Regions from separate parts of the Mizugakiibacter sp. genome, predicted to be linked through region 3. Evidence: predicted binding sites of a transcription regulator. Region 3 holds the regulator's gene; each other region holds the start of a gene.

Region 1 (10,354 bases), on a different contig from region 3:
GCGCGCCTCGAACATTCATTCCATCGCGAGTAGCCGTGCTCATCGGTTCGTATCCTGCGCATCGAGCGCGGGAAGCACGGACGCTGCGCGTCCGTCCCCCTCACCCTGCCCGCTCCCCGCCGGAGAGAGGGGAAAAGACGCGCCGTCACGGGGCGCGCTGCGTGCCGCAATCCGGCCGGCCCGCGCGCGCATCAGAACGGCATCCACTTCGAGCTGAAGAAGCGCGACAGCCAGCCCTTGCTGTTGGCGTCGGCCAGCGTGCCCTTGCCGGTGTAGGCGATGCGCGCGTCGGCGACGCGCGTGGACGGCACGGTGTTGTCCGGGCCGATGTCCTGCGGGCGCACGATGCCGGCGATGCGCACCAGTTCCTGTCCCTGGTTGATGGTCAGCCACTTCTCGCCGCGCACCAGCAAATTGCCGTTGGCGAGACGCTGCGCCACGGTGACGGTGATCTCGCCACTCAACTGGTTGCTCTGGCTGCTGGAGCCGGAGCCGTCGAAGGCGCGCTCGCCGTCGAGGCCGATCGACGCGGCCTTGCCGTGCAGCGAGGCGACGCTGCCGAGGATGGTCGGCGCGGCGAGATCGGTCTTGTCCTTCTTGCTGGTGGTGGTGCTGGCCTTCTTGCTGGCCTGGGTGTTCTCCACCAGCACGATGGTGAGGATGTCGCCGGCGCGGTGCGCCTTGGGGTCGCTGAACAGTTCCATGTTCTGCGCGTCGTGCCAGATCGCGCCGTCCGCCGGCGCGGCGGCGGCCACCGCCGGTTCCGGCATGGTCGGCGCGTACGACGTGTCGGCGCGCGGCGGCGCGCTCATGCAGCCGGCCAGCGCGGCGCACGCCACCAGCGCGCACGCGCGCGCCAAGCCGTGTGCCCCCGCGGTCCGCCTCTCGCCCTGCGCTTTCATCGGCCGCGCCCCCTCACGTGTGCTGGTTGATGAACTGCAGCATCTGGTCGCTGGCCGAGATCGCCTTCGAGTTCATCTCGTAGGCGCGCTGCGTCTCGATCATGTTGACCAGCTCCTCGACCACGTTGACGTTGGAGGTCTCCAGCGAGCCCTGCGCCAGCGTGCCGAGGCCGTTCAAACCCGGGGTGCCGGTCTGCGGCGTGCCGCTGGAAGCGGTCTCGACGTACAGGTTCTGCCCGCGCGGCTCGAGGCCGGCGGGGTTGGCGAAGTCGGCGAGCTGCAGCGTGCCGACCTGGATCGGCGCGGCCTGCCCCGGCACCTGCGCGGTGACGGTGCCGTCGGCGCCGATGGTGATGCTCTGCGCGTTGGTCGGCAGGGTGATCGACGGCTGCAGCGGATAGCCTTCGGCGGTGACGATCTGGCCCTGCGCATCGAGGTGCAGCGAACCGTCGCGGCTGTAGGCGACGCTGCCGTCGGGCATCTGCACCTGCAGGAAGCCGCGGCCCTGGATCGCCACGTCCAGCGAATTGCCGGTCTGCACCAGGTTGCCCTGGGTGAACAGCTTCTCGGTGCCGACCACGCGCACGCCGGTGCCGAGCATCAGCCCGGACGGCGACTGCGTCTGCTCGGAGGTCTGCCCGCCGGCCTGGCGCACGTCCTGGTACAGCAGGTCCTCGAACTCCGCGCGCGAACGCTTGAAGCCGGTGGTGTTGACGTTGGCCAGGTTGTTGGAAGTGACCGCCATGCGCGTCTGCTGCGCGTCGAGGCCGGTCTTGGCGATCCACAGGGCTGAGAACATCGTCGTTCGCTCCTCGCGCCGGGTTCACCGGCGCGCACGTGCATGAAAGGGATCAGGTCGCCTGCAGCAGTTGCGTGGCCGCGCGGGCGTTGTCGTCGGCGCTGCGGATGCCGCGCACCTGCATCTCGAACTGGCGCGCCAGCTCGATCATGCGCACCAGTTGCTCCGACGGGTTGACGTTGCTGGACTCGATCACGCCCGAGGCGAGGCGCACGCCGGCATCGGCCGGCGCCGTGCCGTCGCCGGCGAGGCGCATCAGGCCGTCGCCGCCCTTGGCGAGCTGCGCCGGCTCCGGGTTCACCAGCTTGATGCGGCCGACCACGGCCAGCGTGGCCGGACCCTGCCCCTGCGGCACCACCGACACCGTGCCGTCGTTGCCGATGGTGAGCTGCGTGTACGGCGGCACCGAGATCGGGCCGCCGTCGCCCAGCACCGGCTGGCCGGTGGCGGTGGTCAGCAGGCCGTCGGCGCCGACCTGCAGGCTGCCGGCGCGCGTATAGCCTTCGCCGCCGTCCGCCGCCTGCACGGCGATCCAGCCTTGGCCCTGCACGGCGACGTCGAGGTCGCGGCCGGTGGCGACCTGAGGACCGGCGGAGAGATCCCAGCCGGTGCCCTGCGCGACCGCGTTGATGCGCGAACGCTCGCCGTCGCCCAGCACCGGCACGCTGCGGAACGCCGACAGCTCGGCCTTGAAGCCGGCGGTGTTGGCGTTGGCGAGGTTGTGCGCCACCTCGGCCTGCGCGCGCATGGTCTGCGTCGCGCCGGTCATCGCCACGTACAGCGAGCGGTCCATGCGTCAGTCCCCCCGCTCAGTTGTGGATGTTGATCACCGTCTGGGTGATCTTGTCGTCGGTGGAGATCATCTGCGCGTTCGCCTGGTAGTTGCGCTGCGCCTTGATCATGTTGACCAGCTCGGCGGTGAGGTCGACGTTGGACGCTTCCAGCGCGCCCGACTGGATCTCGCCGAGGTTGCCGCTGCCGGCGGTGCCGCGCACCGCCTGGCCGGACTGGAAGGTCTCGCCCCAACTGGTGTTGCCGAGCTGCTGCAGCGCCTGCGGGTCGGCGAACGTCGCCAGCGCGACCTGGCCGAGCGCGCTCGACTGGCCGTTGGAGAAGCGCGCCGAGACCACGCCGTCGGCGCCGACCTCGATGCCGCTGAGGCGGCCGGTGGCGTAGCCGTCCTGCTGGATGCCGGTCACCGAGAAGGCGTTGCCGTACTGCGTGGCGCTGCCGAAGTCGAGGGTCAGCGCCAGCGGCTGCGCGCCGGCGTTCACCACCTGCGGCGGGAACGCCAGCTTGCCGCCGGCCGGCGACTGCAGCGCGCCGTTCTGGCTGAACACCACCTGCTGCGATGGGCCGGCGGCATTGCCGTCGAGGTAGAGATACGTGTCCCAGGTGTTGACCGCCGCGTTCTTGACGAAGTACAGCGTGCCGGTGTGGGTCGCGCCCAGCGAGTCGTACACGGTGAACGCGGTGGACTGGTTGAAGCTGGTCGGATCGGTCGGGTCGAACGGCGCCGTGACCGGCGGCGTGGCGTCGGCCGGCAGGTTGAGCTGCAGCTGCGCGTTGGTCGAGGCCTTCGGCGCGCTCTGCGAGGTGATCAACTGCAGGTCGGTCAGCGCGCTGATGTCGAAGCCGCCGGAGGCGGTCGGCGGGTACACCTGCAGGCGTTCGCCCTGCGGATTCACCACGTAGCCGTTGCGGTCGGGGCTGAACGCGCCGGCGCGCGTGTAGGCGAGGCCGGAGCCGCTGCGCACGGTGAAGAAGCCCTTGCCGCTGAGCGCGAGGTCGAGGCTGTTGTTGGTGTACTCGATGTTGCCCTGGCCGAACTGCTGCGACACCGCGGCGACGCGCACACCGTTGCCGATTGCGGTGGTGCTGACGTCCTGCGACGACACCGAGAACAGGTCGGCGAATTCGGCGCGCGACTGCTTGAAGCCGGTGGTGTTGACGTTGGCGATGTTGTTGGAAGTGACCTCGAGATCGGACGCTGCCGCATTGAGGCCGCTGAGCGAAACGTTGAACGGCATGACTGCTCCCCCTTGGGATCACATGATCTGTTTGACCTGGTCCAGCGTGGTCGCGCCGACGCCGTCCACCTGCAGGGTCGGCGCGGCGCCGGTGGCGCCGACGCTGACCCCGGAAACCGCGCCGACCACGTAGGTGCCGGCCGCCTGCGACGCGCCGCCGCTCCACACCTGCGCCGACACCGCGTAGTTGCCGGCGGGCATCGGCGTGCCATCGTCGGCCTTGCCGTCCCAGGCGAATTGGGCGAGGCCCGCCGGCCGCTCGCCGAGGTTCAGGCTGCGCACGAGCTGGCCGCTGGCGTCGGTGATCTTCACCACTACCGTGCCGCCGGCCTGCACGTCGACGCCGCCGCCGACCGTGCCGCCGGCAGCGAGGTTGGCGGTGCTGCCGGGCACCATCACGCGGTGCCCGACCAGGTCGGCCGCGCGCAGCGCCTGGTCGGCCTGCAGCGACGCCGCCAGCGCGTTGAACGAGGTCTGCAGGCCCTGGATGCCCGATACCGTGCTGAACTGCGCGAGCTGGCTCATGAACTCGCCGCTCTCCATCGGCTTGGTCGGATCCTGGTTGCGGAACTGCTCGATCATCAGCTTGAGGAAATCGCTCTGTCCGAGCTGGTCGCGCGAACCCGAGCCGGACGATGTCGCCATCGCCGTGTTGAGCGAGTTGCCGATCGCGTTCATGTCGGTCACGTGGACTTCCTCACTTGCCGAGGTCGAGGGTTTTCAGCGCCAGTTGCTTGGCGTTGTTCATCACCTCGACGTCGTTCTGGTAGGCGCGCGAGGCGGAAATCATGTTGACCAGCTCGTCGACCGGGTTGACGTTCGGCGTGTAGACCTTGCCGTCGGCGTCGGCCAGCGGATTGCCCGGCTCGTAGCGGCTGCCGACCGGCGCCTGGCTCTCGGTGACGCCGAGCACGCGCACGCCGCTCGCCTCGGCGTCGCGGCCGAGGCCGCGCTGGATCGCCGCGAACACCGGCTCGCGCGCGCGGTAGACCGTGTCCGGGCTGGAGCCGACGCTGTCGGCGTTGGCCAGGTTGGACGCGGTGGTGTTGAGGCGCACCGACTGCGCGGCCATGCCGCTGGCGGCGGTGTCGAAGATGCGGAACAGGGACATGCTCAGCCACCTCCGGTGATGGCGGTGCGCAGCATGCGGATCTGCGCGGTGATGAAGGTGAGGCTGGCCTGGTAGCGCACGCTGTTTTCGGCGTACGCGGCCTGCTCCATCTGCGGATCGACGGTGTTGCCGTCCATCGACGGCTGCAGCGGCACGCGGTACTTCAGCGCGGCGCCGGTGGCGGGATCGCTGCCGGCCGCGGCAGGGTGGCCGGGTTCGGTGAGCGCCAGGCGCACGTCGCCGGCCGCATCGCCGGACTGCGCCGCCAGCGCGCTGCGGAAATCGACGTCGCGCGCGAGGTAGCCCGGCGTGTCGGCATTGGCCAGGTTCGACGCGAGCACTTCCGCGCGCCGCTGCCACAGGCTCAAGGCCTGCGTGTGGATGCCGAATAGTGGATCGTTGCCGTTGCTCATCGCCCGCTCCCGTTCGTGGGATCGACGGGCTGCCGGCAGCAAGGAGCGTGCCACTGCGTCCGCAGGTAGCGGCGACGCGGGCTGCAGGCCGCGCCGCGCAAGGCGATGCGCGACATGCGGCAAGTTCTTGCCGGTGCCGGCGGCAGGCCGCGACCGCGGCGGCGACGGAAAACCGTCGCGCCGGCGAATACCCGCGGATCAGCCCCGCTGCGCGCGCACCTGCGCCAGCAGCTCCAGCACGCTCGCGGCCAGCAGGTCGGGCTGGAACTTGGCGACGAAGCGGTCGGCGCCGACGTCGCGCACCATCGCCTCGTTGAAGCCGCCGCTCAGCGAGGAGTGCAGCACCACCTTCAGCGGCGCCAGCGCGGCGTCCTCGCGGATCGCGCGGGTCAGCGCGTAGCCGTCCAGCGCCGGCATCTCGATGTCGGAAATCACCAGCGCGACGCGTTCCTCGGGCGCAAGCGCGGCCTGCTCGCGCAGCATCGCCAGCGCCTCGCGGCCGTCGTGCGCGACCACGCACTCGATCTCCATCTGCTTCAGCACCTCGACCAACTGGCGGCGCGCGACCGCGGAGTCGTCGGCCACCAGCACGCGCCGCGGCTGCGCCTCGGCGCGCTGCGCGGCGTTGCGCAACCGCGACGACACCTCGGCCTGCGCGCCGTTGACCTCGGCGAGGATCTGCTCGACGTCGACCACCGCCACCAGTGCACCGTCGATGCGCGTCACCGCGCTGACCCGCGCGCCGTAGCCGAGGCCGTGGCCCGGCGTCTCCATGTCGGCGCCGTCGCAGTGCACGATGCGCTCGACGTCGCGTACCAGGAACGCCTGCACCGAGCGGCTGAACTCGCTGACGATCAGGTGCGCCTCGGCCGGATCCTGCAGCGGCGGATAGTTCATCGCGCGGATCAGGTCGATCACCGGCAGCGTGCGCCCGCGGTAGTCGACCGCGCCGGCGACCAGCTCGTGCATGGTCGGCAGGCGTGCCAGCGGCGGGCAGCGCAACACCTCGCGCACCTTGAACACGTTGATCGCGAAGCGCGAGCCGCCGTCGAGGCGGAACAGCAGCATCGCCGTGCGGTTGTGCCCGGCGAGGCGGGTGAAGCGGTCGACGCTGTCCAGCAGGGCAGTGGCCATTCGCATGCGTTCCGTGGCGGATGCACGGTTATCGGCGCGGCGGGGCGGGAGCTTGAGGGAGGCCGGCGTGGGACAACGCAGATGCGCCCGTCGCGTCCTTCGCCACGCATGCCATCGATTTGCGACGCGCCGTTTCCATTCTCCACCCCCGCTCCCCACTCCATCCCCAATGGCACACGTCTTGCTTCCTCAAGTTTCGACGCTTCGGCGCGATCTGTATGCCGAACCCCCTGCCATCACGAGCGCACCGATGACCCTCCTGTTCAGCCAGCACGTCCACGCCCTCGCCGCCGCTGCCGCCGCCGGCGATCGCGAGCGCCTCGCCGCGCTGACGCGACGCCATCCGGCCGCCGCGCGCGCGCTGGCGCCGGCGCTGGCCGCGCTGGCGGAAGGCGCGCCGCAGGCGGGCACGGCCGTGCTGCATGGCGCGCGTGCGCTGGAACAACAGGGCATCGCGCTGAACGGCGCGCGCGTGCTGGCGCGCGAGCTGGGCGAACTGGGCGCGGGCTTCGACGGCTGCCGCCAGGGCGTCGGCAATTTGACGGCCGCCGCCGCCGGCATCGCCGCCGGTGCGCGCGAGGCCGACGCCGCCGGCGCGCGCGTGCGCACCGGCATCGCGCGCGGCGCCGAAGCGGTGTCCGGCCTGGACGGCCAGCATCGCCTGCTGCGCAGCGCGCTGTCCGGCATGAGCCAGGCGCACGCGCAGTTCGCCGATTTCTCCGGCGAGATCCGCCGGCTCACCGCCAGCGTGCAGGAGATCGCGCACCAGACCAACCTGGTCGCGCTGAACGCGGCGATCGAGGCGGCGCGCGCCGGCGACGCCGGGCGCGGCTTCGCCGTGGTCGCCGACGAGGTCAAGCAACTCGCCGAGAAGACCGCGCAGGCGACTGCCGAGATCGAGGCGGTCACCACCACCATGAGCGAATTCTCCGGCCAGCTCGACCAGGCCGTCGACGACGGCCTGCGCCGGCTCGACCAGGCCGGCGCGACCGCCGCCGAAGCCGCCGCCGCGCTGACCGAGGCCGGCGCCGCGTCCGCCGACGGCGCGGCGCGGATGGCCGCCGCCGCCGATGCCGCGGACGGCGTGCGCCGGCATGCCGAGGGCGCGGCGGAATCCCTGGGCGCGCTGGCGCGCCGGCTCGACGAGGCGCGCCGCCAGGCCGAGGCGCTGATCCGCAGCGCGCTGCTGGCGCACCGTCTCAACGTCGCGCGGCTCGGCGCGGACGGCGCCGCCGACGCCGCCACCGTCAGCCACGCGATCCGCGAAGCCAGCCAGGGCCTGCGCTATGCGCTGGAGCTGGCCGCGCAGGACCCCGACACGCTCGATCTGCGCTGGCTGGAAACCGACCAGCCCGGCCAGCAGATCGCGCGCTGGATCGAGCGGCTGGCGCGCGCGCGCGGGCCGCATCCCGCGCTGGAAACGCTGGCCGACGCCGGCCGCCGCTACGCCACGCGCAGCGCGGAGCTGGCCGGCCTGATCGCCGACGGCCGCGCCGGCGAGGCGCGCGGCGCGCTGCACGAACTCGACGGCGACCTCGAACGCATCAGCCAGAGCCTGGCCACGCTGGCCGCGGGAGCGGCGGCGTGAACCTGTGCGGCCGCCTCGCGCTGGCGCTGCCGCTCGCGGCGGGCGCCGTCGCGGCGCAGGCCGCCGACGGCATCCAGCCGCTGGACAGCCTGCAGCGCGCGGCGGAAGCCTACGTGCGCGCGCATGTCGCGCCCGCCGGCGGCCGCGTCGTCGTGCGCGCCGCCGCGCTGGACGCGCGCCTGCGCCTGGCCGCCTGCGCCGCGCCGCTGCAGGCCGAGCTGCCGGGCGACCGCATCGCCGGCACGCGCGCCAGCGTCGCGGTGCGCTGCCCGGGACCGCGCGCATGGCGGCTGTTCGTGCCGGTCGAGGTGCACGTCTATCGCGAAGTGCTGGTCGGCGCGCGCGCGCTGGCGCGCGGCGAAACCGTCGCCGCCGCGGACGTGCGCGCCGAACAGCGCGACGTCGCGCAGCTCGGCTACGGCTACCTTACCGATCCGGCCGCGCTGGCCGGACGTCAATTGCTGCGGCCGCTGCGCGCCGGGGCGGTGCTGAGCCCGGCCGCGCTGGCCGCGCCGACGCTGGTGCGTCGCGGCGACCAGGTCACCCTGCTGGCCGGCGCCGGCGCGCTGGCGGTGCGCAGCAGCGGAACCGCGCTGGAGAACGGCGGCGAAGGCGCGCAGGTGCGCGTGCGCAACGCCGGCTCCGGACGCATCGTGCAGGGCGTGGTGCAGGCGGCCGGCACGGTCGCGGCGCTGCCCTGAGGGGGCGTGCGGCGGGCCCTAAAGTTTTCCCGCGGCAGGCCGATACATCGTGCAACAGGTTGAAACTGGCGGAAGGCCCATTCGCATGGACAACAAGATTGCCCCACGGCTGCCCCTGCAGCCGCAGCCGCGCGACGGCCGCCTCGGCGGCAACGCCGCCGCGGGTTCCGCCGCCGGCACGGACGCCGCCCGGCCCGGCGCCGACAGCGTGCAGTTGACCGACTCGGCGCGCGCCCTGCACCAGGCCGAACGGCCCCGCGCGGATGCCGCGCCGGTGGACGCCGCACGCGTCGAACGCCTGCGCCAGGCGCTGGCCGACGGCGGCTACCAGGCCGATTCGAGCCGCATCGCCGACAAGCTGCTGGCGCTGGAGCGCCAGATCGGCGGGAAGTCCTGAGATGGACCTGTCCGACGAGCTGACGCGCACGCTTGCGCTGGTGGTCGGCGAGATCGCCAGCACCGCCGAGCGGCTGCTCGCCGAGCTCGAGTGCGAGCGCGACGCGTTGCTCGCCGGCGACGACGCCGCGCTGGACGCGGCCGGCGCGGCCAAGGACGCCCACGTGCGCCAGCTCGAAATGCTCGAGGCCGAACGCGTGCACCTCGCCGCGCAGATCAGCGGCGGCTTCGGCCTGGCCGCGATGCAGAGCGGGCTGGCCCGCGATCCGGCCACGCTGGCGCGCTGGCAGCAGGCGCTGGCGCTGCTGGCGCGCTGCCGCGAGCTGAACCAGAACAACGGCGCGGTGGTGGACGTCAAGCTGCGCCAGGTGCGCCAGGCGCTGCACCTGCTGACCGGCGAATCCGCCGACGCCGGCCTGTACGGCCCGCGCGGCGCCGGCGCCGTCGCGCGGAGGCCGCACTCCATCGCCAAGGCCTGACGCGGCCGGGCCGTACGGACGCCGCCGAACGTGATTACCGCCGGCCACGAGATCCAGGCGCTGCTCATGAGGCTCATCGCCGAACGCACGCCGTTGTCGGTGTTCCTTCCGGAAGCCGGCGCGCCCTACGGCAGCCTGCTGCTGGGCCTCGACCGCGAGCGCGGGCAACTGATCGCCGACGCGCTGTACCCCGCCGCCGGCCACCGGCGCGCGGTGCCGGGCCTGGCGCTGCACGTGGCGACCCGATTGGGCGGCATCGAGCTGCGCTTCCGCACCCGCATCGACGCGGTCGATGCCGCCGCCGCCGCATACCGCCTCGCGCTGCCGCGCGAACTCGACTATCGCCAGCGCCGCCGCGCCTACCGCACGCGCGTGCCCGCCGCCTACGTGATCGGCGCGCAACTGCACGCCGACGAAGCGGCGGCGCAGCGTGCCGCCAGCCTGGTCGACATCTCGACCGAAGGCGTCGCGCTGCGCATGCGCGCCGCCGACGCGCCCACGCCCGGCGACTGCCTGCGCTGCACCATCGAGCTGCCGGTCGGCGTGCTGGAAGCGATGCTGGAGATCCGCAGCGTGCGCACCGATCCGGCGATGCCGGGCGCGTGCAGCATCGGCGGCAGCTTCGCCGGGCTCAGCCACGAGCAGCAGCGCCTGGTCGGCCGCTTCACCGCGTTGCTGCAACGCCGCCTGCTGCGCGCGCGCCGCCAGGCCCCACCATGAATTCCGCCACGGAAGATCGCCGCCATGCCGCAACCGAACGCCGCCACCGCCACGCCCGCCGCGCCCGCCATGCTGGTCGCG
Region 2 (10,354 bases), on a different contig from region 3:
CGGCGAGGATGGGCCAGAAGCGTAATCGGCTTGCTCGCTCCGGCGACCGACACGTTTGCCATCGACGTTCGCGCGGTGCAACGCGGAAAAGGTCTCGGGGCGTCGGCGCAAGCGCGACGTTCGACCCCTGAAGCACGGAGGACGGCACGATGAGCGACGCACAGGCGGCACCCGAAACGAAAGGCGTGGCGGTGAAGTTGCGTGCAACGGTCGACCTTGGCCCTGAGATCGAGGGCATGGCAGGGCGCCAGCTTCGAATGCGTATGGTGACCATCGAGCCAGGAGGCGTCTTCGGGCCGATCCACGACCACAAGGGCAGGCCGGGCATCGTCTACATACTGCAAGGTGCGATCACCGACCATCGGAATGGAGTCGCTACGGACTACGGGCCGGGGTGGGCTGGCCCGAGGACAGGAACACCACGCACTGGCTTGAGAACAGGGGCGCGACTCCGGCGGTGGAGATCTCGGTCGATATCGTCAGGAACGAGTAGAGAGACAGGGCCAGGTTCAGGTCTGCGCCAACCGCCACGACAGCCTGCCGTTTCACCGCAGAGTGGCGAAATCGAACCCGGCAACGCCCGTCCCGGCGCAGGCATGCCCGGGCATGCGGACTTGGCCGCACGCCGCGCCGGGTCGTAGTCTGGGCGCTCGGGGCACGCGAGGCGCCTGCATGCTGATCACTGGCCGCTGCCACTGCGGCAACATCGCGTTCACGCTCGACTGGACGCCGGAGCCGGCGGAGATTGCCTCGCGCGCCTGCACCTGCTCGTTCTGCACGCGGCACGGCGGGGTGTGGACGTCGTGCCCGGCCGGTTCGCTCGAGGTGCGCGTGCGCGATGCCGCGCACGTGTCGAAGTACGCGTTCGGCACGCGGACCGCCGAGTTCCATGTGTGCGCCGTTTGCGGGGTGGTGCCGGTGGCCACCAGCCGCATCGACGGCCGCCTGTACGCGGTGGTCAACGTGAACACCTTCGAGGGCGTGGCGCCCGCGCTGCTTTCCCGTTCGCCGGTCAGCCACGAGGGCGAGGCGTCGGACGACCGCCTGGCCCGGCGCAAGCGCAACTGGATCGCCCGCGTCGCCTATACCGGAGGCGGCTGACGCCATCGACGGCGGTCGGCGCATGGCGAACCCTGTCGTGGCGGTTGTGTTCATGGCTCCGCAATGACGCACCATTTTGGTGCTTCATGCGCCCCGAACCTGCGTCATCATGGTGCGCTCGCACGGACGCCCCTGCCACACTGCCGTGCAACCGATTGATCGGCAACGCAACCCATGGCTGGCGCGCCCCTTGCTATGGAAGGCGCATCCATCCACCGCACCGAGGTAGCCCATGTCCGCCGATTCCGTGCTCAAGCTGATCAAGGACGAGGGGGTCGAGTTCGTCGACCTGCGCTTCGCCGACATGCAGGGCAAGCAGCATCACGTCACCTTCCCCGCGCACGCCATCGACGCCGACACCTTCGAGGACGGCAAGATGTTCGACGGCTCCTCGATCGCCGGCTGGAAGGGCATCAACGAGTCGGACATGGTGCTGATGCCGGACCCGGCGACGGCGACCATGGATCCGTTCTCCGCGCACAAGCAGTTGATCCTTTCCTGCGACGTGCTGGAGCCGTCGACCATGCAGGCGTACGCGCGCGATCCGCGCTCGATCGCCAAGCGCGCCGAGGCCTACCTCAAGTCCACCGGCATCGCCGACACCGCGTTCTTCGGCCCGGAGCCGGAGTTCTTCATCTTCGACGCGGTGCGCTACCGCAACGAGATGGGCCACGTGTCCTACGAGATCGAGTCGGCGGAAGCGGCGTGGGCGACCGGCCGCCGCCACGAGGACGGCAACCACGGCCACGTGCCGGGCGTGAAGGGCGGCTACTTCCCGGTCAGCCCGGTCGACTCGCTGGGCGACCTGCGCGCCGACATGTGCAAGCTGCTGGAAGCGGCCGGCATCCCGGTCGAGGTACACCACCATGAGGTCGGCAACGCCGGCCAGTGCGAGATCGGCACGCGCTTCAACACGCTGGTGAAGAAGGCCGACGAGCTGCTGACCACCAAGTACATCATCAAGAACACCGCCCACCAGAACGGCAAGACGGTGACGTTCATGCCGAAGCCGATCGTCGGCGACAACGGCTCGGGCATGCACGTGCACCAGTCGCTGGCCAAGGGCGGCGTGAACCTGTTCGCCGGCGAGCTGTACGGCGGCCTCAGCCAGCTCGCGCTGTGGTACATCGGCGGCATCTTCAAGCACGCGCGCGCGATCAACGCGTTCGCCAACTCCACCACCAACAGCTACAAGCGCCTGGTGCCGGGCTTCGAGGCGCCGGTGATGCTGGCCTATTCCGCGCGCAACCGCTCGGCGAGCTGCCGCATCCCGTTCGTGTCCAGCCCGAAGGGCCGCCGCATCGAGATCCGCTTCCCGGATCCGGTCAACTCCGGCTACCTCACCTTCACCGCGCTGCTGATGGCCGGCCTGGACGGCATCCTCAACAAGATCGACCCGGGCGCGCCCTCCGACAAGGACCTGTACGACCTGCCGCCGGAGGAAGAGAAGAACATCCCGACCGTGTGCTCCAGCCTCGACCAGGCGCTGGAAGCGCTGGACAAGGACCGCGGCTTCCTCAAGGCCGGCGGCGTGTTCTCCGACGACTTCATCGACGGCTACATCGCGCTGAAGATGCAGGAAGTCACCCGGTTCCGCGCCTCCACGCACCCGCTCGAGTACCAGATGTACTACTCGATCTGACGGCGCGCGCCGCCGCAAGGCGCCTGCTTCGTGGCGACGCTCGGGTCGCCCGCACACAGGCTCCTGCATGGGCGTCGCGGACGGTGATGCCACGGCGCTCGTCTCCCTCTCCCGCCGCCGGCGGGAGAGGGTCGGGGTGAGGGTGGCGGCGCCGCAAGGCGCCTGCTTCGTGGCGACGCTCGGGTCACCCGCACGCAGGCTCCTGCATGGGCGTCGCGGACGGTGATGCCATGGCGCTTGTCTCCCTCTCCCGCCGCCGGCGGGAGAGGGTCGGGGTGAGGGTGGCGGCGCCGCAAGGCGCCTGCCTCGCCGCGACGCCCGGGTCGCCTGCACGCAGGCTCCCACGAAAGCGCCCCCGCTCCGGCGCGGGGTGAACGGCGGGGGGCTTGGCCGCATAATGCGCGTTACGCCGCGCCGTCGCGCGCGCTGCTCGCACCCCGTCTGCCATGCACATCGACCTGCTCGGACCGAAGTTCCTGGTCCTGTACGCCTTCCTCGCCGCCGTGCTGGTCGTGCACCTGCGCGGCAAGGTGCGCCTGCCGTTCCTGCGCCAACTGGTGAACCACTCGGCGTTCCTCGCGCCGTACAACGTGTTCGCCTTCCTGTTCTCGAAAATGCCGGCGCGGCCGTACCTGGACCGCGGCGCCTTTCCCGAGCTGGACGTGCTGAAGGCGAACTGGCAGGCCATCCGCGACGAGGCGTTGCGCCTTTCCGACGAGGGTTACATCCGCGCCGCGGCGAAGAACAACGACGCCAGCTTCAACTCGTTCTTCAAGGAAGGCTGGAAGCGTTTCTACCTCAAGTGGTACGACGAGCCGCTGCCGTCGGCGCGCGCGCTGTGCCCGAAGACGGTCGAGCTGGTGCGCGGCATTCCCTCGGTGAAGGCGGCGATGTTCACCCTGCTGCCGCCGGGCGCCAAGCTCAATGCGCACCGCGATCCGTTCGCCGGCGCGGTGCGCTATCACCTCGGCCTGGTCACGCCCAACTCCGACGCCTGCCGCATCATCGTCGACGGCGAGCCGTATGCCTGGCGCGACGGCGAGGACGTGCTGTTCGACGAAACCTACGTGCACTGGGCCGAGAACCGTACCGGGCAAACGCGCGTGATCCTGTTCTGCGACGTCGAGCGCCCGCTGCGCACCGCGCCGATGCGCGCGCTGAACCGCTGGATCGGCGGCCTGCTCGGCCGCGCCACCGCGACGCAGAACCTCGACAGCGACCGCGTCGGCGTGGTCAACCGCGTGTACGGCTTCGCCCACACGGCCGGCGAATACCGCAAGCGCCTGAAGCGCGCCAACCGCCCGCTCTACCACGCGCTGCGCGTGGCGCTGGTGGTCGGCGTCGTCTGGTTCTTCGTGCGCTGACGCGCGCCGCTCAGGCGCGGCGGAACGTCACCACCAGCACGTCGCGGCAGGCCGGTTGCGCGGCATCCAGCGGCTGCACCGCGGTGACGCCGTGGAACACGCGGCGGTCGTCCACCAGCGCGGCGTCGAACGGATCGGCCAGGGTGAAGCTGCCCAGCGCCGCGCCGCCCGGCGCGTGGATCGTCGTGGTGCCGCTGGCGATGTTGCGGCGGCGCACCAGCAGCACCAGCACGTAGTCGACGCCGTCGCGGTGCACGCCTTCCGGCGTCGGCAAACCGGGTTCGCCGGCGCGCGCCTCGATGCGGAACTGGTGCACTTCGATATGCCAGCGCCGCACCTCGGGCGCGAGCCCGCCGAACAGGGCGCGGCAGTACGCAAGCACCGCGCGCAGCGTCGCGCCCGCGCCGATCGCGTCCTCGATTGGCGCGAACCAGCGCTCGACGCCGCCGTTCAGCGGGTTGTACTCGCGGCTCTGGTAGTGCGGCTGGTGCGGCTGCCGCGCAATCGCGCCGCCCGCGTCCGCCGCGAACACCGCGTGGCGGCGGCGCCGGTAGCGGCCGTGGTCGGCCATGTAGGTGTCGGGCTCCAGCGCGTCCCAGCTCGCCGCGAACGCGTCGCCGTCGGCGAGAGCGCCGTGCGCCTCCAGCCGCGCGCGCATGCGCGCGGCGGGAACGAAGGCGAAACCGTCGGCGAGAAGCGTTGCATGCAATCCGTCGTGCCGCGTCGTGTCCATGGAGCCACCCCTCGAGCGATGCGTCCGCAGATGAGGGCGGCTGTGCGTTTTCGCAATCGCGGCCCGGGCAGCGGCTAGCTGCCGCGCCTGGAGTCGACCGGCGGCACGGTCGGCGCCGCCGGTCGAGGTGGATGCATTACGATTCGAAGTCGCGGCCGCAGCTCAGGGCCGGCACTCTTCCGCGGACCGCACGCAGCGGTTGCCGTACACGCACCACGTACGGCCGCCGGCGCACTGGTCGGAATTGGCCGCGCTGGTCCGGCACAGACCGCTGACCGGTTCGCAGGTGTAGCCCGCCGCCGCGCAGTCGTTGCGCGCGCCGGCGCTGTTGGCGCTCACCGTCGGCGTCTCGCAATAGGCGTGCACCTGGCTGCCGCCCTTGCGCGTCCACGCCTCCAGCTGCGCATGCAGGCTGGCGTTCTCCTCGCGCAACTGCTGGTTCTTCGCCCGCTCCTGCTCCCACTGCGCCCGGTAGTCGATCTGCACGGTATCGGCGACCTTGGGCACCACCATCGGCCTCACGGTACCGACGTTCTGCGCCGACAGCGGCGCGGCAAGCAACAGCGACAGCAGGAAACCGCCGGCTACGTACCTCATCGCAACGCTCTCCCCAAAGACCGCCCCGTGGCGGTTTCAGTGCCGAGCATAACGGCAGAGGTGTCGGTCAGTCCTCGAGCAGAGAAGTCACTGAAGCCAATCCCGCGATACTCGCAGCCTGAGCACCGACAACGAAGCCCGGGCATCAGGTAGTTACTCAACTTTTACAGCAGTTATCCAACGATGGCCGAGCGAGGCAACGCGGCGACCGCAATTCAAACGCGCAATTCAAACGCGTGTAAGTGAACCTGATACCGTTTTCCAACAAGGGTCATGATCCTTCACTATCAATAACACTCGCATAAGCCAGTAGCGCTGTCATCAATATCCAAAAAACTGAAACGAGCCACCACGAAAAATATGCGACTGGAGCCAATCCCGCCAGCGCACCGCAGAAGCTCCAGTAAAGTCTTTCACTTTTAGTCGTGGGCTGGCCTGCGGCGCGTTCGACGCGCGCATTGCTTGCACCACTTACGGTGTCTGCTCCTTCGGGAACACTCGCCGACGAAGAAGATGTTCCGCCATTCAGGAACCGCTGAACATAGATGTTTAGGTCGAATGCATGAGCCGAGACAATCTCGGAGGCAGGAACAATGATGTCGAAGTCTTCCCGCCTAAAGTTCTGTTGGGAACCGCCGGCATGTAACCAACTGTAGTCAGTCGTGTCTACGAACTCCTGATCATTATCTCTATAACCGGAAAGCAGTGGCTCGATCCTGACCCAGTCCTTCTTACCCCGCGAAGCATTAGCCTCAAGCGAAAATCCTACATAAACCTTTCTTGATGCCAACGTTAGCATGACAGGCAAATTTCGAGCGCTTGTGATCAGGAGAAACTCTTCGAGTTCACCGAGGCAACTCAACCTCAAGTAAAGTTGAACGCGAAGAAACGACGAGAATCGGATAGGGACATTCAGCAGAGTGAAACTAATAGCCGCGATCGGAACGGACCAGACAGCCGTCACTCCAAGAACGCTCAGTTTGTTTTCTGTAGCGAATGCGGATAGCACTCCGGAAATCTTCGCATTAAATTGCACCCCAAGCGCTCCGGACCTCTCGACAATTTCTCGGAGGATGTCGGCCTCGACCGCGAGAACGATAGAGGCCACAACCACACTGAAGTAGAGTGCGTGGCCATCCCAGCTTAGCGCGTGAGGCCTGGTGATCGACCAACGGCGCAGGAGCAAATATCCGCTCGAAAGAAAAATCAGCGCAAAGACTGCTGGGCCCATCCCTGTTGCTCCCCCTGGAGACAAAATTGGGCCCGATGGGGCCCAATCGCTGCGTTACTTTACTTTTTCCTTCCGATGTTCCTTGAGCACTGTCAATGCCTGGACTTGGCGCTTATAGCCGTCAGAATCATGGAGCTTACTGCGTTCAACGACCATCGCCCCGTTGCTCGCCATCTTGAAACCCGAAAACATGGCGCGCCCACTGGCAGCTGTGGTTTTGACCGTCCCCTTTGTAGCCATCGGTTGTTCCTCATGTCCGCCCGTGGATGAAATCCTACACTCCTAATGGGCCGTTCGTGTAAGGGGGGGGGGGTCGCTAGTGGCGATTTCGACCGCTACGCCGCGCTGCAGTTTTGGGGACGTCGCCAATTAATCCTCTCCACCCTGTGGCTCCGCCCCGCCGTGCTCCGCGCCACAGTGTGCGCTGTCGGTTCCCGCCAAATGCACGCCGCGATCTTGCAGGGCGTGTACACCCGGGCCGCAAACCCTGCCCAGGCGAGCACACGATTGCCACAGCGAACTTGAGCACGATCACGGCGAAACACATGCCGGAGCGGTCAGCCGCCATGAATGCACTATCATGGTGCAATGCACCCCCATGGCCCCATCGACGCCGCGCCCCTGCTCGACCAGCTCGCCACCGGCGTCGCCTGGCTGGATGAGGGGCTGGTCCTGCGGCGGGTGAATCCGGGGCTGGGCGAGCTGGTGGGAGTGGGCGCGGCGCGGCTGGTGGGGAAGCCGCTCGGCGTGCTGGCGCCGGCGGAGCCGGTACTGGTCGAACTGGCGCGGCGGGCGCTGGACGAGCGCCGCCTGCTGCGCGTGCGCGGCCTGGCGGTGTGCGCGGCGCCGGGCGCGGAGGTGCGCCTCGACCTCTGCTTCAACCCGCTGCCGCAGGGCCTGCTGCTGGAAGCGCAGCCGGCCGCGCCGGCGCAGGCCGAGGCGCCGCGGCTGTCGGAGTCGCTGCGCGGCTTCGCGCATGAGGTGCGCAATCCGCTGGCCGGCGTATCGGGCGCGGCGCAACTGCTGCTGCGCAAGCTGGACGAGCCGGCGCAGCGCGCGCTGGCCGAGCTGATCCTCACCGAAGCCGGCCGCCTCGCCGCGCTGACCGAACGCCTGCTGGGCGCGCGCGGCACGCTGGTGCCGGCCAGCGTCAACCTGCACGGCCTGCTCGACCGCCTCGCCGCGCTGCTCGGCGCCGAGCGCGCCGATCTCGCGGTGGTGCGCGACTACGATCCCAGCCTGCCGGCGGTGCGCGGCGACGCCGACCGCCTGCTGCAACTGCTGCTGAACCTCGGCCGCAACGCAGTCGAGGCCGGCGCGTCGCGCATCGTGCTGCGCACGCGCGCCGAGGCCGGCGTGCGCGGCGGCGGCGCACGGCGCTGGCTGCGCGTCGAAGTCGAGGACGACGGCCGCGGCGTGCCGGCGGCGCTGGAGGCGACGCTGTTCCTGCCGCTGGTGTCGGGCCGCGCCGAAGGCAGCGGGCTCGGGCTGGCGCTGGCGCGCGAGATCGCGCGCGAGCACGGCGGCGAGCTGGAACACCTGCGCCGCAACGGGCTGACCTGCTTCGTGCTGCGCCTGCCGAGCGAAACCGCCGACGAGACGCCGCGATGAACGCGCCGCACGCTCCCGAAATCTTCCTGCTCGACGACGACCGCGGCGTGCGCTTCGTGCTGGCCACCGCGCTGCGCGAGGCCGGCTACGCGGTGCGCGAATTCACCGCGGTCGATGACGTCGCGCGCGCGCTGGCGCGCGGGACGCCGGCGTTGCTGCTGACCGACGTGCGCCTGCCCGACGGCGACGGCCTCGCCCTGCTGGCGCGCGTCAAGCGCGAGCATCCGGCGCTGCCGGTGATCGTGATGAGCGCCTACACCGACGTCGGCAGTACCGCCGCGGCCTACCGCGCCGGCGCGTTCGACTACCTCGCCAAACCGTTCGACCTCGACCAGGCGCTGGCCGCGGTGCGCCGCGCGCTGGACAGCGCGCCGGCCGCGCCCGTCGCCGCGCGCAGCGCCGAGCCGCCGTCCGCGCTGCTCGGCGAAAGCGCGCCGATGCGCGAGGTGTTCCGCCTGATCGGCCGCGTCGCCGCCAGCGATCTCTCCGTGCTGGTCGTCGGCGAGACCGGCACCGGCAAGGAGCTGGCCGCGCGCGCGCTGCACCGCGAGAGCGCGCGCCGCGAGCGACCGTTCGTGGCGCTGAACACCGCGGCGATTCCGGCCGAGCTGCTCGAATCCGAGCTGTTCGGCCACGAGGCCGGCGCCTTCACCGGCGCCGCGCGCCGCCACCACGGCCGCTTCGAGCAGGCCGAGGGCGGCACGCTGTTCCTCGACGAGATCGGCGACATGCCGCAGGCGCTGCAGACGCGCCTGCTGCGCGTGCTCGCCGGCGGCGAGTTCTACCGCGTCGGCGGCCGCGAACTGCTGCATGCCGACGTGCGCGTGATCGCGGCGACGCACCAGGACCTCGACGCCAAGGTGGCGCGCGGCGAATTCCGCGCCGACCTGCTGCACCGCCTCGACGTGGTGCGCATCCGCCTGCCGGCGCTGCGCGAACGCTGCGAGGACATTCCGCTGCTGGCGAAGCATTTCCTCGCCGCCGCCGCGCGCGAGCTGAAGCTGCCGGAGAAGCACTTCGCGCCGGCCGCGCTGAAGGCGCTGGCCGCGCTGGAGCTGCCCGGCAACGTGCGCCAGCTGGAGAACCTGTGCCGGCGCATGGCGGTGATCGCGCCCGGCAGCACCGTGCTGGCCGAGGACATCCTGCACGACGGCGCGCAGGCCGCGGCGCCGGGCGCGGAATGGAGCGACGCGCTGCGCGCCTGGGCCGACGCCGAACTCGCGCACGGCGCGCGCGACCTGCATGCGCGCGCGCGCGAGGTCTTCGACCGCGTGCTGCTGGACGCCGCGCTGGCTGCGCACGGCGGCCACCGCCAGCACGCCGCGGCCGCGCTCGGGCTCGGCCGCAACACGCTCACCCGCAAGCTCGGCGCCTCGCGGCGCCGCGCGCCGCGCAAACCATGAGGACGACGATGAGCGAGATCCTGATCCGCGACGCCAGCCGCGCCGACATTCCCCGCCTGGTCGAGTGGAACGCCGCGATGGCGCTGGAGACCGAGGCGAAGACGCTGGACCGCGCGGTGCTGACGCGCGGCGTGACGCGCGTGTTCGACGAACCGGCGCGCGGCTTCTACCTGATCGCCGAGCGCGGCGGCGAAGCGGCCGGCTGCCTGCTGGTCACGCACGAATGGAGCGACTGGCGCGACGGCGATTTCTGGTGGATCCAGAGCGTGTACGTCGCCGCGCACGCGCGCCGCGGCGGCGCGTTCCGCGCGCTGTACGCCGAGGTCGAGCGCCGCGCGCGCGCGCGCGGCGACGTCTGCGGGCTGCGCCTGTACGTCGAAACCGAGAACGCGCGCGCGCAGGCGACGTACGCGGGCCTCGGCATGCAGCGTTGCCACTACTACATGTACGAGGCGCTGCTGCGCTGAACGCGCCGCGCGCGCACGTGACGTAGGCTGGGCGTAGGGTGGGCTTTAGCCCACCATCGGATTGTCGTCGCGATTACCCATGGTGGGCTAAAGCCCACCCTACGCCCACCACCCGCGCGCGGTGGCGCTAGTGCGTGGCGGCGGTCGCCGGCACGGCCAGCGCGCGCGCGTCAGCGTCGAGCACGATGCGCCCCAGCCGCTGCAG
Region 3 (10,354 bases):
CTTGCGCTCGCGCCAGGCCACCAGCATCGCCAGCACCACGCAGATCGGGATGATCAGCGTGGCGCGGGTCAGCTTGACGATGGTCGCGTAGTCGCCGGCGGCGTGGCTGTAGCTGTAACCGGCGGCGACCACCGAGGAGGTGTCGTTGATCGCCGTGCCCGCCCACAGGCCGAAGCCGAGATCGGACAGGTGCAGCAGGTGGCCCAGCGCGGGGAACAGCAGCACCGCGATCAGGTTGAACAGGAAGATCGTGGAGATCGCGAACGCGGTGTCGTGCTCGTCCGGCTTGATGATCGGCACGACCGCGGCGATCGCCGAGCCGCCGCAGATCGCGGTGCCGACGCCGATCAGCAGCTTGAGGTGGTCGCGCACGCGCAGCGCGCGCCCCAGTGCCCACGCCGCGATGAACGCGGTGGCGACCGTCACCGCGGTCACCGACAGCGAATGCAGGCCGGTGCGCGCGACCTGGGTCAGGCTGAGACCGAGGCCGAGCGCGACGATCGACGCCTGCAGCACCTGCTTCGAGGCGTAGCGGATGCCGGGCAGGAACGCGCCGCCGGGCGCGCGCAGCGTGCGCACGACGATGCCCAGCACGATGCCGAACACCGGGCCGCCGATCAGTGGCGCCGCCTTGCCGAGCAGCAGCGCCAGCACGGCGACGGCGCAGGTCAGCAGCAGGCCGGGCGCGTGCGCGCGCAGCCACGGCGCCGCAGGCGCGGGCGCGGCGCCGTCGGCGCCGCCGTTGGCGCGGGCGGCCGCGGAATGGATGCCGGGACGCGAACGCATGCGCGGTTCAGCCGCCATTGCAGGCGGCGAGGATGCGCTCGACCTCGTCGCGCGTGGCCGCGCGCAGCAGGCGCGGCGCCAGTGCGCGCAGCTTGCCGCGGTGCAGGCCGGCGATGCGGTCGCGCACGGCGAGGATCTGACCGGTGTGCATGCTGAATTCCTCCAGTCCCAGCGCCAGCAGCAGCGGGATGAAACGCACGTCGCCGGCGATCTCGCCGCACAGGCTGACCGGCTTGCGCGCGCGGCGGCCGGCGGCGATCACGTACGCGATCAGGCGCAGCAGCGCCGGGTGCAGCGGGTCGTACAGCGCGCCCAGCGCGTCGTTGTTGCGGTCGACGGCGAGCACGTACTGCGCCAGGTCGTTGGTGCCGATCGCGGCGAAATCGGCGCGCGCCAGCAACGCGCGCACGCCGATCGCGGCGGCGGGCACCTCGACCATCGCGCCGATCTCGCAGTGCTCGGGGATCTCGTGGCCTTCGCTGCGCAGGTCGCGCGCGCACAGGCGCACCAGCTCGCGCACCGCCTCGAGCTCGTCGACGCCGCTGACCATCGGCACCAGCACGCGCACGCGGCCGTAGCAGGACGCGCGCAGGATCGCGCGCACCTGCGTGGCGAACACCGCCGGGCGGCGCAGCGACAGGCGCACGCCGCGCACGCCGAGCGCGGGGTTGGGTTCGGCGGCCAGCGCCAGTCCGGTGGCGTCGGCCTTGTCGGCGCCGAGGTCGAGCGTGCGGATCGTCACCGGCAGGCCGCCCATGCCGAGCACGAGGTCGCGGTAGGCGGCGTACTGCTCCTCCTCGTCGGGCAGCACGTTGCGCATCAGGAACAGGAATTCGGTGCGGTACAGGCCGACGCCGGCGGCGCCCAGCGCGCGCGCCTGCGCCACTTCCTCGGGCAATTCGGCGTTGGCGAACAGGTGCACCTCGTGGCCGTCGCGGGTGAGCGTGCGCGCGCCGGCCAGCGAGGCCAGGCGCTGGCCCTCGCGCGCGGCGTCACGCTGCCAGGCGCGGTAGCGCGCGAGATCCTGCGCGGTCGGGTGCACGATCGCCTCGCCGCGCTCGCCGTCGACCAGCACCAGGTCGTCGTCCTGGATCTCGGTCAGCGCCTGGTGCGCGCCGACCAGCATCGGCAGGCGCAGGCTGCGCGCCAGGATCGCGCTGTGCGAATACGGGCTGCCGGAGCTCGCCACCATGCCGAGCAGGCCGTGGCGCGACAGGTTGGCCAGCTCGGCCGGCGCGATCGCGTCGGACACCAGGATCTCGCCGACGCGCGCGGCCAGCTTGCGCTCCTCGCGGCTGGTCTGGCGCACCAGCGCGGCGTGCACGCGCGCGATCACGTGGTCGATGTCCTCGCGGCGGCTGCGCAGGTACGGGTCGTCCATCGACTCGAACACCGCGACCAGGCGGTCGCGCTGCGCCTTCAGCGCGGCGCCGGCGCGGTAGCGGCCCTTGCGCACCAGGTCGCGCAGGCCGGCGACCAGTTCGGGGTCGGACAGCAGCATGCTGTGCGCGTCGAGGAATTCGCCGACCTCGCGCGCCAGCGCGCCGTGCAGCTTGTCGTGCAGGTCGGCCAGCTCGGCGCGCGCGGCGGCGAGCGCTTCGTCGAGACGCTTCACCTCGGCCTCGACCTCCTCGGCCGACAGCGGGCGCTCGTCGATCGCGAACTGGCTGGGCTGCACCAGCCGCGCACGGCCGAGCGCCATGCCGCGCGCGGCGACGGTGCCGGTCAGCACGCGTCGCATGCGGCACCTTCCGGGACCCGGGGCCCGGTACTCGGGACTCGGCAAAGCGTCGCGGATCCGCCGCGGTTGCGCCCCGCCGGACGCACGGGTGCCGCACCGCGCGCGCAGCGGTGCCTTCCGGTTCTCCCGAGTCCCGAATCCCGAGTCCCGAGTCCCGTCATCTCACGTCCCCTCGTCGAACTTGCGCTGGAACAGCGCGACCACCGCGGCCAGCGCCTCGGCCTCGTCGGGGCCGTCGGCGCGCACCGTCAGCGGCGTGCCCAGGCCGGCCGCGAGCATCATCACGCCCATGATGCTCTTGGCGTTGACCTCGCGCCCCTTGCAGACGAGCTGCACGGCCGACTTGAAGCCGTGGGTGAGCTGCACCAGCTTGGCCGAGGCGCGCGCGTGCAGGCCGAGCCGGTTGGAGACGACGATGTCCTGTTCAAGCATGGTCGACGAAGATCCCTCCGCGCCCGCCGCTGGCGGCGATCTCGGCCAGCTCGGCGAGCGGTTTGTCCGCGTAGTTCAGCACGCGCAGCAGCATCGGCAGGTTGAGGCCGGACACGCAGCGCACGTTGGCGCCCAGCCCGCCGAGCTTCTGCGCGATGTTGCAGGGCGTGGCGCCGTACAGGTCGGTGAGGGTCAGCACGCCGTCGCCGGCGTCCAGCGCGCGGGCGTGCTGCGCGGCGGTGGCGAGCATCTGCGCGGGGTCCGCCGACGCCGGCACCTCCACCGTGTCCACGTGCAGCGGAAGCTGCGCCATCACGTGGCGCGCGGCGGCGACCAGCGCCGGGCCGACGTCCTCGTGGGTCATCAGCAGCACGCCGACGCTCATGGTGCAGCGGCCCCGGTTGCGTGCCGCGCGGGCGGGAAATAGCGCATGTTCATTCCAGCTCGCGGTGGAAAGTCAGCACCTGGCGGTGCGAGCTGCGGAAGCGGTCGGCCAGGCGCTCGGCCAGGTACACCGAGCGGTGGCGGCCGCCGGTGCAGCCGATCGAGACGGTGACGTAGCTGCGGTCCTCGCTCTCGAAGCGCGGCAGCCAGGTGTCCAGCATGCGCTCGATGTCGGCGAGGAACTGGCCGACCAGCGGCTGGCCCTCGAGGTACTCGCGCACCGCCGCGTCCTTGCCGGACAGCGGGCGCAGCCGCGGGTCCCAGTGCGGGTTGGGCAGGCAGCGCGCGTCGAACACGAAGTCGGCGTCGGCGGGCAGGCCGCGCCTGAACGCGAACGACTCGAACAGCACGGTCATTTCGCCGCTGGCGGTGCCGAATTCGGTGGCGATCAGCCGGCGCAACTGGTGCACGTTGAGGTCGCTGGAGTCGATCACGCGGTCGGCGATCGCCGACAGCGGGCGCAGCAGCTTGCGCTCCAGCATGATCGCGTCCTGCAGCGCCAGGCCCTCGGTCGACAGCGGATGGCGCCGGCGCGTCTCCGAGTAGCGCTTGATCAGCACGTCGTCGCGGGTGTCGAGGAACACCAGGTCGACCTTGACGCCCTCGCCGGCAAGGTGCGAGAGCACGCCCGGCATGCGTTCGAGGTCGGCGCTGCGGTTGCGCACGTCGACGCCGACGGCGATGCGCGAATGCGGGCCGCGGCCCTCGCTGATCGCCGCGACCAGTTGCGGCATCAGCGCCGCCGGCAGGTTGTCGACGCAGTAGAACTCGAGGTCCTCGAGCGCGCGCAGCGCGACCGTCTTGCCGCCGCCGGACAGGCCGGTCAGCACCACCAGGCGGGTGTTGTCGGCGTGCGCGATCGCCGGCGGCCGGCGGCGATCGGGCTTGTTCTTGTCGGGGGCGTCGTCTTGCATGGCGTCACCAGGGCGGCAGGCGGCGCAACTGGTGCGCCTGGCGGTCGATGAAGGTCTGCGCGGGGTCGATGCCCTTGCTCTTCAGCATGTGGCTGCGCACGGCGGCCTCGACCAGCACCGCGAGGTTGCGGCCGGAGGCGACCGGGATGGTGATCATCGGCACGCTCACGTCGAGCACGTCGCGGTAGCCGACGTCGCCGGTCAGGCGCTTCAGCGCGTCGGCGTCGTCGGTCCATTCCTTGAGCGGCTTCAGGTGCACGATCAAGCGCAGGTACTTGGACGGCTTGACCGCGGTGTGGCCGAACATCTCGCGCACGTTCAGCACGCCCAGGCCGCGTACTTCGAGCAGGTCGCGCAGCATCTCCGGGCAGGTGCCGTCGATCACGTCGGGCGCGATCTGGGTGAATTCGGGCGCGTCGTCGGCGACCAGCCGGTGGCCGCGGGTGATCAGCTCCAGCGCCAGCTCGCTCTTGCCGGTGCCCGACTCGCCGGTGATCAGCACGCCGATCGAGTGCACTTCCATGAACACGCCGTGCAGCACGACCTGCTTGGCCAGGGTGCGCGCCAGGTGGTACTGCAGGTAGGTGAGCAGCTCGTGGCCGCGCTTGGCGCTGACCCACAGCGGCGTGTCGGTTTCCTCGGCCGCCTCGCGCAGGTCGGCGGGCACGGCCTGGTCCTTGGTGACCAGTAGCGCGGTCGGCCGCGCCTGCACGATCTTCTGCACCGTCTCCCAACGCTGGCGCGAGTCCAGGCTGTCGAGGTAGTTCAGCTCCTCGGTGCCGATGATCTGCACCTTGTTCGGGTAGATCACGTTGAGGTAGCCGATCAGCGACGGCCGCCGCGATTCGGATTCCTTCGGCTCCAGCGCGCGCGTCTCGCCGCGCGCGCCGGCCATCCAGCGCAGGGCCATGCGCTCGTGCACGCCGTCGAACAGTTGTCGCGCGGTGAGTCGATCCAAGGTTCGCGGTTCCGGGATGGGCCAGCGGGCGCCGCGCGGACGTTCCGGATCGGACGGCTTCAGCCGCGGCGTGCGCTCCATTGTGCCAGTTCGCCGCGCAGGGCGCCCGCGTCGGGCGCGGCGCGCAGGCGCGCGCACAGGTCGGGGTCGGCGAACGCTTCGGCGAGCTCGGCCAGCAGTTCCAGGTGGCGGGTGGTGAACTGCACCGGCACCACCAGTGCGGCGACCAGGTCGATCGGCCGGCCGTCGCCGGCGTCCCAGGCGATCGGCGCGGCGAGCCGGAACAGGCCGCCGAGCGGCGCGGCCAGCGCGTCGCAGCGCCCGTGCGGCAGCGCGGCGCCGGCGCCCAGCGCGGTGCCGCCCATGGTTTCGCGCTCGGTCAGCGCTTCCAGTACGGCCAATGCGGAATCGCCCGGCGCCAGGCGCCGGGCGATCTCCTCGAACAGACGGTGTTTGCTGCCTGCGCGCAGCCCGGTCGCGACGGACTCCGGGCCGAGCAGGTCGATGAACCGCATCCCTGCGCGCCGCTTCAGTCCGGACGCGCGGACAGCGCGTCCTTGGCGCGGTGGTCGGTGACCTTTTCCTTGTGCTTGCGCAACTGTGCGACCAGCTTGTCGACCAGCGCGTCGATCGCGGCGTACATGTCGGCGGCATTGGCCACGGCGTGCAGCACGCGGCCCGCGGCGGCCAGCGTGCCGTCGACGCGGTGCTCCAGCTTCTCCACGGTGAGCACGATGTTCAGCGAGGTGAGGTTGTCGAAGTGGCGCTCGAGGCGCTCCATCCGCATCCGCACGTAGTCGCGCAGCGCCGGAGTGACTTCAACCTGGTGGCCGCTGATCTGGATCTGCATAACCGCCTCCTACTTCGTCGTGACGCCGCGTCGCCGCGGCGGTGGCCGGCGCGCCGCCCCTGCGGAGCGCCGTTAGCTGTTCGTGTGAGCCGGCCGGCGTGCGCGAAGTTCCTCCTCCTCGTTCAGCCCGCGCGCACGCGCTCGCCGGAGCTGGGAATGCGCAGCGCCTCGCGGTACTTGGCGACGGTGCGCCGCGCGACCTGGATGCCGCGCCGGTGCAGTTCCTCGGCCAGCGCCTGGTCGGAGAACGGCTGGCGGCGGTCCTCGTCGGCGACCAGCTTGCGGATCATCGCCTGGATCGCGGTGGCCGAGGCGCTGCCGCCGTCGTCGGTGGAGACGCCGCTGGAAAAGAAATACTTGAACTCGAAGGTGCCGCGCGGCGTGTGCAGGTACTTGCGCGTGGTCACGCGCGAGATCGTGGATTCGTGCATGCCAACCTGCTCGGCGACCTCGCGCAGCACCAGCGGCTTCATCGCCTCCGGGCCGTATTCGAGGAATGCGCTCTGCGCGCGCACGATCGCCTCGGCGACCTTGAGCAGGGTGTCGGCGCGCGCCTTCAGGCTCTTCAGCAGCCAGCGCGCCTCCTGCAGTTGGCCGCGCAGGTAGGCGGCGTCCTCGCGGCGCGCGCGCGCGATCAGCGAGCAGTAGTGCTGGTTGACCGCCAGCTTCGGCTGCGAGCCGGGGCTGAGCGACACGCGCCAGCGGCCGTCGACCTTCCACGCGTAGGCGTCGGGCGCGACGTATTCGATCGGCGCCGGGTTCAGCGCCGCGCCGGGACGCGGGTCGAGGCTGCGGATCAGCGCGGCGGCGATCGCGACATCGCCGTCGTCGGCGCGCAGGCGCCGCGCCAGCCGCGCCAGGTCCTGCTTCGCCAGCAGTTCGAGCTCGCCGGCGACGATCTGCTGCGCCAGCGCGCGGCCCTCGGTGGCCGGTTCCAGCAGTTCGAGCTGCACCGCCAGGCAGTCCTTGAGGTCGAGGCTGGCCACGCCGACCGGGTCGAAGCGCTGCACGCGATGGCGCACCGCCTCGATCTCTTCCATCGTGACCGGGAACAGCGGCATCAGCGTGGCGGCGACCGGCTCCAGGCCCTCGCGCAGGTAGCCGTCCTCGTCCAGCGCGTCGATCAGCGCGGTGGCGATCGCGCGGTCGCGCTCGGACATCGGGGTCAGGTTGAGCTGCCACTGCAGGTGCTCGCGCAGGCCTACCGGCGCGGCGTCCTGCGGTTCCAGCGCGTCGTCGTCGCTCCCGGCGCCGCCGCCCGCGTAGCTGGGCTCGAAGCCGAAGTCGGGTTCGGCATCCCAGCTGTCGGCGGCGGTTTCCGGCGCGCTTTCCGCCGCCGCCGCCGGCGCTTCGTCGCCGCCGCCGTCCGCGGAAGGCTCGGCGCCGTCCGCGCCTGCGGACGCGTCGTCGCCGGCTTCGTCGGCGAATTCGAGGATGGGGTTGGATTCGACCAGTTGGCGCAGCTCGGTTTCCAGTTCGAGCTGGGAGAGCTGCAGCAGCCGGATCGCCTGCTGCAGTTGGGGGGTCAGCGCTAGCTGCTGGTGTAGGCGGAGCTGGAGTCCCGGTTTCATGCGAGCGTTGCCGGATGACGCAGCCCGATGCTACCCCGGGGGCGGGCAGGCGGCTAGGGGGAGCGCGCGGAAGCGTGAAGCGCGCCGCTACAGCTTGAACTCGCGGCCCAGGTAGACCTCGCGCACCTTCTCGTCGGCGAGGATGTGCGCCGGCGTGCCGCGCGACAGCACCTCGCCCTCGTTCAGGATGTAGGCGCGGTCGCAGATGCCGAGCGTCTCGCGCACGTTGTGGTCGGTGATCAGCACGCCGATGCGGCGTTCCTTGAGATGGCGCACGATGCGCTGGATCTCGCCGACCGAGATCGGATCGACGCCGGCGAACGGCTCGTCCAGCAGCATGTAGCGCGGCCGCGCCGCCAGCGCGCGCGCGATCTCGACGCGGCGGCGCTCGCCGCCGGACAGGCTGACGCCCTTCTGGTCGGCGATGTGCGACACCTTCAGCTCGTCGAGCAGGCCCTGCAGCTCGCGTTCGCGCGCGCGTGCGTCCAGGCCCTCGCGCAGTTCCAGCACGGCGAGCACGTTCTCGGCCACGGTCAGGCGGCGGAACACCGACGGCTCCTGCGGCAGGTAGCCGATGCCGAGCTTGGCGCGCGCGTGCATCGGCAGGCCGGTGATGTCCTGCTTGTCCAGCGTGATGCGGCCGGCGTCGGCCTCGATCAGGCCGACCACCATGTAGAAGCAGGTGGTCTTGCCGGCGCCGTTCGGGCCGAGCAGCCCGACCACTTCGCCCTGCTTGATGTCGAAGCCGAAATCGCGCACCACCTGGCGCGCGCGGAAGCGCTTCTGCAGACCCTTGGCGGCGAGCATGGCTTAGCGCGGCTGGCCGGCCGGGCCGGCGCTGCTGGCGGCGGCGGGCGCGGATGCCGCCGAGGACGCGGGCGCCGGCGCGGCCGCCGGCGCCGCGGTCGCGGGCTTCTTCTTCGGCTGCAGGATCATGTGCACGCGGCCTTCTGCGCCGCCTTCGCCGCTGACTTCGCCGCTGTCGGTGTTGTAGACCAGCCGCGCGCCGTGGTACTCGCCCTTGCCGGTCTGCACGACGCTGGCGTTGCCGGCCAGGATCACCGTGTTGGCGCTGACGCGGTAGTCGATGGTGTCGGCGCGGCCGTACATCATCGTACCGTCGTCGAGCTTCTGCTGGATCTTGGCCGGGCTGCCGGTGAGCACGGCGCGGTCGATCGCGTCGTCCTGGTCGAAGTAGCCGGTGGCGGCGTCGGCGTCGGCGACGAAGCTGCCCTGGGTCATGTGCACGGCGGTCGAGTAGGTGACCTTGTCGCCCTGGCGGCCGCTGAATTTCTGCGCGTCGATGCTGACCGGCTGGTCGGCGTCGCTCTTCAGCGCGAATGCCGGCGCCAGCGCGGCGAGGCCGGCCAGCAGCACGGCCAGCTCAGCGAGCCTGCGCACGTTTGCGGGGCGTGAACCGGGAGTGGACATCGGAGAGCAGCTCCATTTCGTGCGTGTCGAGGTTGGCGCGCATGCCGGTGCCGCGCGTCATGCTGCCCGGCTGGCGGATCAGGGTCGGCGCGTCGGTGGCGACCCGGTTTTCGTTCAGCCAGGCGGTCAGGTCGGAAGTATGCACTTCCGCGGCGGCGAGCTGCGCGGTCGGCGGGCGCTGCATGTCGACCTTGCCGAGCAGCTTGAGCAGGTTGCCGTCGGCGCTGACCCAGCCGTACTCGGAGGTGCCGTGCCAGTCGGCGCCGTCCTTGCCGGGCATGAAGAAGCGCGGCGCGTTGATGTACAGCGAGTCGTCGCCCTCGCGACGCGCCAGGTACGGCGCGTCGACGCGCAGGCTGAGCCGGCCGTCCTTGCCGAGCGCGTTCAGGGTGAAGTCGTTGAGCGTGTAGGCGGAGCGCGGCGGGCCGACCACTTCGCTGGGGCGCGGCGGCGGGCGCAGCCACCACACCAGCAATTGGCTGGCGCCGGCCGCCAGCAGCAGTGCGGCGACGCCGATCGCGCTGCGCCGTTCGATCACAGCCAGCGCTCCAGTTCCGCCTCGGCCACGCCGTGCGCGGCCAGCAGCAGGTCGGAGACCTCGCGCACGGCGCCGTCGCCGCCGCGCCGCTGGGTGCGCCAGTGCGCGCGCGCGGCCACCCACGGGTGCGCGTTGGCCACGGCGATACCGAGGCCGGCCAGGCGCATCGCGGCGAGGTCGGGCAGGTCGTCGCCGACGAACGTGGCCTGCTCCGGGCCGAGGTGCAGCGCGCGCAGCAGTCGCTCCAGGCAGGCGCGCTTGTCGGCCTGGCCCTGGTAGACGTGCACCAGGCCGAGCTCCTCGGCGCGCAGCGCGACGGTGTGGCTGACCCGTGCGGTGACGATCGCCACCTCGATGCCGTTGGCGCGCAGGCGTTTCAGGCCGAGCCCGTCCTGCACGTTGAACGCCTTCAGCTCGCGACCGTCCTCGCTGTACCAGAGGCGGCCGTCGGTCAGCGTGCCGTCGACGTCGAACGCGGCCAGCCGGATCCGCGCGGCGCGCGCGCGGATGTCCTCGGGCATGTCGGCGAGCGGGCTGTAGGGCATGGGCGCGTGGTGACGAGGCGATGGCTGGGAGAGGGGCGGAGGTCAAAGGTCGAAGGGGCGTCGACGCAAGTGTCTCGATCGACCCTTGGCGCATTTGCGCAGCCGGGCCGGGCAAGCGACGTCCCGTCCCGCGCTCATACGACC

Evidence for each region. Region 3 encodes sigma-54, which starts transcription at its own class of promoters, with help from an activator protein. Its sites were predicted from a motif close to TGGCACGNGCNTTGC; they were not measured.
Region 1: a site for sigma-54 is predicted at 5,294-5,308, ahead of flgB (flagellar basal body rod protein FlgB). Genes of this name have one in related genera too.
Region 2: a site for sigma-54 is predicted at 1,281-1,295, ahead of glnA (type I glutamate--ammonia ligase). Genes of this name have one in related genera too.

The regions. Positions count from the first base shown of each region.
Region 1 is NZ_JBDKSX010000121.1:10,096-20,449, forward strand. Features, by position in the region: gene flgH (flagellar basal body L-ring protein FlgH) at 192-860, opposite strand; gene flgG (flagellar basal-body rod protein FlgG) at 916-1,701, opposite strand; gene flgF (flagellar basal-body rod protein FlgF) at 1,754-2,494, opposite strand; gene flgE (flagellar hook protein FlgE) at 2,511-3,731, opposite strand; gene ABFC67_RS12950 (flagellar hook assembly protein FlgD) at 3,750-4,409, opposite strand; gene flgC (flagellar basal body rod protein FlgC) at 4,429-4,842, opposite strand; gene flgB (flagellar basal body rod protein FlgB) at 4,845-5,255, opposite strand; gene ABFC67_RS12965 (chemotaxis protein) at 5,454-6,389, opposite strand; gene ABFC67_RS12970 (methyl-accepting chemotaxis protein) at 6,640-7,977, shown strand; gene flgA (flagellar basal body P-ring formation chaperone FlgA) at 7,974-8,678, shown strand; gene flgM (flagellar biosynthesis anti-sigma factor FlgM) at 8,764-9,075, shown strand; gene flgN (flagellar export chaperone FlgN) at 9,077-9,553, shown strand; gene ABFC67_RS12990 (flagellar regulator YcgR PilZN domain-containing protein) at 9,584-10,273, shown strand; gene ABFC67_RS12995 (HDOD domain-containing protein) at 10,298-10,354, shown strand, end outside.
Region 2 is NZ_JBDKSX010000027.1:34,068-44,421, reverse strand. Features, by position in the region: gene ABFC67_RS02895 (hypothetical protein) at 673-1,101, shown strand; gene glnA (type I glutamate--ammonia ligase) at 1,334-2,743, shown strand; gene ABFC67_RS02885 (aspartyl/asparaginyl beta-hydroxylase domain-containing protein) at 3,190-4,107, shown strand; gene ABFC67_RS02880 (2OG-Fe dioxygenase family protein) at 4,118-4,840, opposite strand; gene ABFC67_RS02875 (hypothetical protein) at 5,003-5,437, opposite strand; gene ABFC67_RS02870 (hypothetical protein) at 5,709-6,668, opposite strand; gene ABFC67_RS02865 (ATP-binding protein) at 7,257-8,279, shown strand; gene ntrC (nitrogen regulation protein NR(I)) at 8,276-9,682, shown strand; gene ABFC67_RS02855 (GNAT family N-acetyltransferase) at 9,691-10,149, shown strand; gene ABFC67_RS02850 (hypothetical protein) at 10,277-10,354, opposite strand, start outside.
Region 3 is NZ_JBDKSX010000092.1:15,261-25,614, forward strand. Features, by position in the region: gene ABFC67_RS09665 (putative sulfate exporter family transporter) at 1-786, opposite strand, end outside; gene ptsP (phosphoenolpyruvate--protein phosphotransferase) at 794-2,527, opposite strand; gene ABFC67_RS09675 (HPr family phosphocarrier protein) at 2,690-2,959, opposite strand; gene ABFC67_RS09680 (PTS fructose IIA subunit family protein) at 2,952-3,344, opposite strand; gene rapZ (RNase adapter RapZ) at 3,394-4,317, opposite strand; gene hprK (HPr(Ser) kinase/phosphatase) at 4,322-5,275, opposite strand; gene ABFC67_RS09695 (PTS sugar transporter subunit IIA) at 5,335-5,790, opposite strand; gene raiA (ribosome-associated translation inhibitor RaiA) at 5,805-6,125, opposite strand; gene ABFC67_RS09705 (RNA polymerase factor sigma-54) at 6,248-7,696, opposite strand; gene lptB (LPS export ABC transporter ATP-binding protein) at 7,784-8,503, opposite strand; gene lptA (lipopolysaccharide transport periplasmic protein LptA) at 8,507-9,097, opposite strand; gene lptC (LPS export ABC transporter periplasmic protein LptC) at 9,081-9,665, opposite strand; gene ABFC67_RS09725 (HAD hydrolase family protein) at 9,662-10,210, opposite strand; gene ABFC67_RS09730 (KpsF/GutQ family sugar-phosphate isomerase) at 10,345-10,354, opposite strand, start outside.